DNA from 2 places in the Siminovitchia fortis genome. Region 1 is predicted to be linked to the other one. Evidence: riboswitches for the same ligand, from Rfam matches in the RefSeq annotation. Region 1 holds a riboswitch; the other holds the start of a gene.

Region 1 (4,232 bases):
TGGTCGTAACAGCGTATTGATAGTATTTTCTTGTTTCCTCAATCACTTTATCATTATAATCTCCATACGGATAAGCAAGCGTTGAAACGTTTCGTCCTGTTATTTTTTCCAATTTTATTTTTATATCCCGTAATTCTTTTGTGCAATTTACGGTCTCGGTTAGTCTTGGATGCGTCTCCGTATGGGATTGGACGCTTATGATGCCGGAATCACTGATTTCTTTTAATTCATTAACAGAAAGCCCTGATTGGCTGTTTATTTTTTTGCCGATCATAAAAATGGTGGCCCTCGGTTTGAAGGAAGCATCACTGATTTTCTTTAAGATGTGATAAGCATTCATGTTATTTTTATAGCCATCATCCAGTGTAATAATGATCGGCTTTTTGATATTTCCAATATGCGGCAGGTCTTCGAATGTAATCAGTGTAAATCCGGCGGATTTTAAATAAAGCAGCTGTTTCTCAAAATTTTCCGGTGTGACATACAATTCTTTCATGCCATTTCCTTTGTATTCATCGATCGCATGGTACATCAATATGGGAACACGATATCCATCTTTTGATGATGATGCCCCTGTCTCAACAGCTGATGCGATCTTTAACTGAACCATCCCTGTTAAAAACAAAATGATGAATGCACATACACTTTTCCTAAGTAATGAATGCTTTAACAATTTGATAGCCTCCCAAATCATCCTGTTCTTCAGTCAGGCCTATTGTGCCCTTAATGATTTTGGCTATCACGTCTTTGTTTATGTTTTTTCCTATTTGAATTTTTGCATAGGATGATGATCCAATCGGCAAATGTGTTTTCGTGAGCTGCAGGCAGTTTAAGTAAAAATGATCGTCTTATTCCCATGCACAATCACTTTATTTTCCACATGCCAGGCGACAGCATGGGCAAGGACCTGTTTTTCGACATGGCGGCCGGCAACTTTTAAATCTTCTGCTGTATAGCGGTGGGTAACCCGGATTACGTCCTGCTCGATGATCGGGCCCTCATCAAGATCATTTGTCACATAATGGGCGGTGGCGCCGATCAGTTTCACCCCGCGGTTAAATGCCCTTACATAAGGGTTCGCCCCTACAAATGCCGGCAAAAACGAATGGTGGATATTAATGATTCGATTCGGGAACTTAGAGATAAATTCAGGAGAAAGAATTTGCATATACCGCGCAAGGACAATGAAATCCACTTTTCCTTCCAGGAGTTCCAATGTCCGCTGTTCAGCCTCATCCTTTGTTTCCGCGCTTACCGGAATATGATAGTAAGGAATTCCTTCCCTTTCAACAATTTCCCTCAAATCATCGTGGTTGCTGATGACCATTGGTATGTCCGCGTCAATTTCACCTGACTTCACTCTCCAAATCAATTCCATCAGACAGGATTCCTGCTTGGTCACAAAAATGGCCATACGCTTTCTATCTCTTTTATTGTTTAACTGCCATTTCATCTTGTACTCTTCAGCGAGAGTTTGCATGTCTTCATGCAATTTGTCATAAGAGGCATCGAAATCGTTCAATTCAAATTCGATCCGCATAAAGACCATTCCTGCTTTCGGGTCTGTTGTATGCTGGTCAAATTGGACGATATTCGCCTGGTGCTCCAGCAAAAAATTGGACACTGTCGAAATAATTCCCGGTTTTTCCGGGCAGGAAATCAATAAGGTGGCCCTGTTTTTATTTTGTTCTGACTGCATAGCTATTCCTCCGTTTGTTTTTAATTAAATCCGGCCCGACTATGCATGGACCTTCATGCCGGCAGTCGCTAAAGCAGCCTCACCAAGGTTTTGGACAAAGTCGGATCCGGAAGTATAGTCTCGGCAATATCATTGCTGTTAAATCCCGCCCACAATGATAATCGATTTCGGCAGATCTGTCATTTGTAAAGCTTCAGATGACGTGATACATAGTTTCCATCCGGTGCAAGATCACGTCCCATCATTCCCTCTTATCTAATCTTTGTTATTCGATCTCAATCATACAGGCACCTGAGGAAAAACTTCCTCCAACGATAAAACCATTTTCCTCCGTGTAATCTATTTGCGTCTCCTCGTCCAGTTTGCGCAGGGTAAACCGGTCCATTCCGATTCGAATGCCTTTATACTCAATCACATGGTCATTTTTCCTCGGTTCATCCACAATGAACTTGAAAGACACCGACATCCCGCAGCCACCGGCAATTTCCGCATCAATCCGGGGGATTTGCCCTTCTTTTACGTCCAAATGTTCCAGCTTTTTCAAAGCTGCCTCCGTCAACGTAATATGCACTTTGATCCCTCCTCTTGGCTATTGTGTAAAACGAGATGACCGTACGAACGCAGTTTTCCGGGAAAACTTTTCAAAGACCGGTCATTAAGAAAAGCGCAAGGCGCCCGTCTATCGGCGACAAGCATAAGACGAGCGCTGAAGAAGGCGTAGTTTGCCTTCAGCAGCGATTGGCTTATGACCTCGAGCCGATGGCGCCTGAAGCTGGACACTACGTTAATCTTGTTTGAAGAGAAAATTCGGTAAAATTTTATGCTTTTTTAGCTTTCGAAAAAAGGACAGAAAAGGGCGGTTGTTCCCTTCTCTGTCCTTTTACCTGAGAGTTTAACCCCAATATTTTCCGGAGTTTTCCCCTTTGGCGGCGTCTTTCAGATCGCGCTCTCCAGAGTTGCGTCCGACTGTGGTTCTTCTGCCTGAGAGATTTGTTCCAAGGGGAATTTTTGGACCTTGCTCCTTCGGCGGCTTAGTTAAAAGCGCTCTCCCACAATCTTCACCCGCTATTTTTTTCCGTGAAGCCGCTCAGGCCCTCTTCAAACATGGTTTACCCAAAATTTTCTCCTTCATTTCTTCCCCGGTCGGCGTTGCCGCCAGTCCCCCCAGGGCGGTCTCTTTCAACGTACGGGGCATGCTTTTTCCGATATCGTACATCGCCCCAATGACTTCATCGAAGGGAATACGGCTCTCCAATCCGGCAAGGGCCATATCAGCGGAAGCAAATGCAATCGATGTACCGATCACATTCCGCTTGATGCAAGGCACTTCCACAAGCCCTGCCACCGGATCGCACACCAGCCCGAGAAGTGACTTGAGCGCCATCGCCCCTGCATTTGCCGCTTGTTCCGGGGTTCCCCCTCTCATTTCCACAATGGCGGCTGATGCCATGGCTGTCGCGGACCCCACCTCAGCCTGGCATCCTCCGGCGGCTCCGGAAATAAACGCACGGTTGGCAATCACATAGCCCATGGCGCTGGCCGTAAACAGTCCCATTACAAGCTGGTCAAAAGGAATATCGGTATTTTCCTTCAAGGCAAAGATACAGCCTGGAAGGACTCCGGCCGAACCAGCGGTAGGCGTAGCGACAATGACGCCCATCCGTGCATTCGTTTCAGAGGTGGCAAATGCATACTTCATTGCATCAACCATTAGGCTTCCTGTCATGTAATTCCCTTTTTCTTTATACTTTTGCATCAAGTACGCATCGCCGCCTGAAATGCCGCTCGGAGCAGGCGATGGATCTGCAATCCCGGATTCAACAGCTTCTTTCATTTTGAGGAGGCGTTCTTTCATCATGCCGAAAATCTCATCACTGCTTTTTCCTGTCTTCTGTCTTTCAGTCTCTATCATCAGCTCGGCAATCGTCATTTCTTTTTCTTGGCAAAGCTGAAGCAATTCCTCAATAGTATGAAAATCCATCCCTATCATCTCCGATCCTGAAGATACCTCTGTCTTATGGAGCCAATATCAATCTTGGAATTTAATAATATATCCGCCGGCTGTCCATTAATCAGGAAAATTTTCGAGACCCCTCCGCCAAGGGAAACGCCTCCAATTTCAGTTTGCTTGAACCTGTTTTCCATATTGACCAAAAGGGTGTTCGGATGTTCATAATACGGGCAGCTCTCTTCCAACTGGAAGGAAACATTCATTTTTTCCTGCTGCGCGAGTTCAAAAGCATGCCTGATTCCGGGATTATCTGTTCCAAGCCCCAGCAAGCCGCCTAGGACAGCCTTATCCGTTCCGTGGCCCTGATATGTTTCTGCAAAAGAATCGAAAAAAGTAATCTTTACAGACTCCGGGACTCCGCCAAAGAGATCGTGCCCAAACTTTCCGATCGATACAACCCCCGCTGTATGGGAGCTGGACGGCCCGACCATAATGGGTCCGATAATATCGAAGCAACTGTTAAAAACCATCTAAAACGCCTCCATATCTATCTGACCAACATTTTTTGGTAAAGAGGATGCG
Region 2 (4,232 bases), on a different contig from region 1:
CTCGGGCAAATCAGGCTCCTCTTCCCTCAAATATCCTGATGGGATGCATTGCTCAATATCGGCTTCAGGAACGTCGAGGCCGGGCAGACTGTACCCTATACGCCCGGGTGTGGATTTTTCAAATATTAACGGCATAACCACTTCACTCATTGATGATCCCCCAATTCTGTAATAAATTGATCGATCTCTTCTTTTGTCCGCAGCTCTGTTACTGCAATAAGCATATGGTTTTCAAGCTCCGGATAATCGCGCCCAAGATCATAACCGCCGATGATGCCTTTTTCAAGAAGACTTTCATTCACCTCATGGACCGGTTTGTTAAGCTTCACAACGAATTCGTTGAAGTGGTACCCATCCAGAGGAAGATCAAATCCTTTTTTCCTGAAAGCTTCTTTCGCATAATGCGTTTTCTGAATATTTTGGGCGGACATCTCTTTGACGCCTTTTTTTCCTAATGCGGTCATCGCCACAGATGCGGCCAACGCATTCAGCGCCTGGTTCGAGCAAATATTGGAAGTGGCTTTGTCTCTGCGGATGTGCTGCTCCCGTGCCTGCAGCGTCAAAACAAAACCTCTTTTTCCTTCCTCGTCCACTGTTTGTCCCACCAGTCTTCCCGGTACTTTTCTCATCAATTTTTTCGATACGGCAAAATATCCGCAATGCGGTCCGCCAAATGCTGCCGGTATCCCAAATGGCTGGGCATCACCTATGACAATATCTGCGCCAAGGCTTCCCGGAGAGGCAAGAATGCCGAGCGCCAGAGGATTGCTGGATACGACGAATTGCGCTTTTACATCATGTACAAGCGGTTCAATGTCCTTCAATGGCTCAATGAGACCAAAAAAATTCGGATATTGGACAACGACAGCAGCAACGTCTTTGTCGAGTTCGGACTTCAAGGCTTCCATGTCTGTCAAGCCATCCTTGTACGGGATTTCAACCACGTCGATATGCTGACCCTTAGCATAAGTTTTCAATACTTCCCGGGATTCGGGATGCACGGTTTGCGATACAAGCACTTTTTTGCGTCTTGTATGCCCGGCGCTCAGCATCGCCGCTTCGGCAAGAGCAGTGCCGCCGTCGTACATCGACGAATTGGCCACGTCCATTCCGGTAAGTTCACAAATCATTGTCTGGAATTCAAAGATAGCCTGCAGTTCACCCTGAGAAATTTCCGGCTGGTACGGAGTATAGGCTGTATAAAATTCCGACCGGGATATTACATGGTCTACAATTACCGGGATATAGTGATCGTATACCCCTGCCCCAAGGAAGCTTGTATTGTTTATCAAATCGGCATTTTGGGCTGCAAGTCCTGCAAGCTCTTTCATTAATGCCGTTTCTGATTTTGCTTGTTTTATATTGTATTCGCCTTTGAACCGGACCTTTTCCGGAATATCGGAAAACAGCTCATCAATTGAATCCGCTCCGATCGCCTCCAGCATCTCTTTTTTATCCTGCTCTGTCATGGGCAGATAACGATGTTTGATCATGTTCCATTCTCCTCCATCCTACTTTTTTGGGCGCTTATAAAACGGTGTCTGAATGATTTTTGCTTTCAGGCGTTTTTTACGAACTTCTATTTCCACTTCATTTCCCTCTTCATTATAGTCAGCGCCGATTAAAACAAGGCCGATATTTTTCTTCAATGTGGGAGATTGTGTTCCGGAGGTGACATAGCCAATTTCCTTATCGCCCGAAAAAACCCTGTAGCCGTTTCTCGGGATCCCCCGGTCGATCATTTCAACTCCTGCAATCCTTCTTTCCACACCTTGTTCCTTTTGCCTTTTCAAAGCCTCTTTGCCGATAAAATCGGCCTCTTTATTCAACTTGACGGCAAAACCAATTCCCGCTTCCAATGGTGTGATTTCAGGTGAAAGTTCCTGTCCGTACAATGGAAGCGCCGCTTCAAACCGCAGTGTATCCCTGGCTCCCAAACCGCACGGTACAAGCCCTTCATCCTTGCCTATTTCTAAAAGGGTTCTCCACAATTTCTCCGCATCATCCGCTTGGCAATAGATCTCGAATCCATCCTCGCCTGTATATCCCGTACGGGAAACCAATGCATGGGCACCGTCCAGTTCCACATCATGCCTGAATTTGAAAAAACCGATGTCATCCAAATTTGTATTTTTCGAAAGCTTCTGCAGGATTGACTGGGCTTTCGGACCCTGGATGGCGATCAATGCATATTGGTCCGAAACATTTTCAACGCTGACGCCTTCAGGTGCATGTTGCTTTAACCATTCATAGTCTTTTTCGGTATTTGCAGCGTTGACGACGAGGAAATATTCTTCTTCACTCAGCTTGTATACAAGCAGATCATCAACCACACCGCCATTTTCATAACACATCGCCGTATAGAGGGCGCCTCCGTCTTTAAGCCTGGAAAAATCGTTCGTCATCATTTTTTGCAGAAAGTCGAGACTGTTTTTCCCCTTGACAATGATTTCACCCATATGGGATACATCGAAAATACCGGCATTCTTTCTTACTGCCTCATGCTCTTCTTTAATGCCGGAAAATTGGACCGGCATGTCCCAACCGCCAAAATCGATTGTCTTGGCCCCATATTCTTTATACAAAGGATATAATGGGGTCTTCTTTAATTCGGACATTGTTTTTACATTCCTCCTTGGATTTTAGTTTGCTGCTGTGCAGTATAAGGGCATAAAAAAAGACAGAAAAGCCCCGTAAAAGGTTTCTCTGTCTTGGCACCTGAAAGTTTGACCGGGTGCGTTCCGGCTTTCCCCTTTGGTGGCTCCACTGCGTGGAACACTCTCCAGAGCTGCGTCGGACAAGAGTCTTTTTGCCTGAGAGATTCGCGGGATTTGCTTGCTCCTTCGGCGCTGTTTTATGTCACAGTCTCTCCTCTTGCCTTCATTCGCCTATATTCTTTTCAAGAATGGTTATACTAAAAAATATGTATATGGCTTTCATGGCTTTCTGTCACTTGTATCGTATCATTCTTTGCCATACTTTTCAAATTTTTTCTGATAAATCTTCGGGAGGTTCTATCATGTCTGTTACAGTCAACTTCAACCGGAATTGGATGCCCGGTTTTTTGGACCGGTTTGAAAAGGACGGGCCATGGGCGGACCAAAAGCTGTTTAATCTGTCTTTGACAGCAGAAAAGCATCTTCTTGTTCCCGATTTCGAAGGGCTCGTGGCACCAAAGCACCTGCCGGAATTAACCCTTCTGCCTCATCAGAAAGAAACTGCTGCAAGAGTGATAGAGGACATGAATGGAAAAGCCATATTGGCAGATGAAGTGGGGCTCGGCAAAACCATCGAAGCCGGACTGGTATTAAAAGAATACATGATCAGGGGATTGGTAAAAAGAGCCCTGATTCTGGTGCCCGCATCCCTCGTTTCCCAATGGACCTTTGAATTGAATTCAAAATTTCACATACATGCCGTTGCAGCCACAAAAAGTTATGTCTGGGAACGATATGACTGTGTAGTGTCATCCATTGACACAGCGAAAAGGAGCCCCCATAAGGAAATCATCGCCGAGCAGGCCTTTGACCTGATCATTATTGACGAAGCGCATAAACTGAAGAACCATAGAACAAAAAATTATGAGTTTGTGCAGTCTCTTAAAAAGAAATTTTGCCTTTTGCTGACGGCAACGCCCATCCAGAATAAAATCGAAGAAATCTTTTACCTTGTCTCTTTGTTAAAGCCGGGCCATCTTGGAAGCCAATCAAGCTTTTTGGAGAAGTATAAAAATAAAAGGCTGTCAGCCAAAGAAAATGAACATTTAAAGAGCCTGGTAAATAAAGTGATGATCCGGAACAGGAGGGTTGATACCGGCATTGAATGGACCAAGCGCCATGTCGAGACGATTCCGATTCATTTCAACAATGAGGAAAAGGATCTGTATGAATCCATCGGCCTTCTGCGCCAAACTGATATCCCCATGCCTGCATTTTCGATCATGACGCTCCAGCGGGAAGCATGCAGCAGCAGGGAAGCCGTTTTTTTCACTTTAAAAAACATGCTGCAAAAAGAAAATCCGTCAGCCCAATACATGAAATGCATACAATTGATTCAGCAAAAGATCGATGCGGTCACTCGAAATTCCAAAGCGGAAAAAGCCTTGGAATTGATCAAAAAAATTGATGATAAAGTGATCATTTTTACCGAATATAGAGCAACACAATTATATCTGCAGTGGTTCCTTCAGCAGCACGGGATAAAGTCCGTCCCCTTTCGCGGCGGTTTTAAAC

Evidence for each region. A riboswitch is a leader RNA that binds a small molecule or an ion and turns the genes downstream of it on or off. The one in region 1 is predicted to bind glycine.
Region 2: it holds a riboswitch for glycine, as region 1 does, so the genes downstream of both, gcvT (glycine cleavage system aminomethyltransferase GcvT) here and FS666_RS03955 (HesB/IscA family protein) in region 1, are expected to answer to the same signal.

The regions. Positions count from the first base shown of each region.
Region 1 is NZ_VEKZ01000007.1:24,655-28,886, forward strand. It holds gene FS666_RS03945 (polysaccharide deacetylase family protein) at 1-673, opposite strand, end outside; gene purU (formyltetrahydrofolate deformylase) at 830-1,699, opposite strand; gene FS666_RS03955 (HesB/IscA family protein) at 1,965-2,270, opposite strand; glycine riboswitch at 2,563-2,658, opposite strand; glycine riboswitch at 2,659-2,761, opposite strand; gene sdaAA (L-serine ammonia-lyase, iron-sulfur-dependent, subunit alpha) at 2,787-3,680, opposite strand; gene FS666_RS03965 (serine dehydratase beta chain) at 3,686-4,180, opposite strand; gene glyA (serine hydroxymethyltransferase) at 4,198-4,232, opposite strand, start outside.
Region 2 is NZ_VEKZ01000001.1:109,285-113,516, forward strand. It holds gene gcvPB (aminomethyl-transferring glycine dehydrogenase subunit GcvPB) at 1-150, opposite strand, end outside; gene gcvPA (aminomethyl-transferring glycine dehydrogenase subunit GcvPA) at 147-1,490, opposite strand; gene gcvT (glycine cleavage system aminomethyltransferase GcvT) at 1,512-2,618, opposite strand; glycine riboswitch at 2,792-2,884, opposite strand; gene FS666_RS00610 (DEAD/DEAH box helicase) at 3,020-4,232, shown strand, end outside.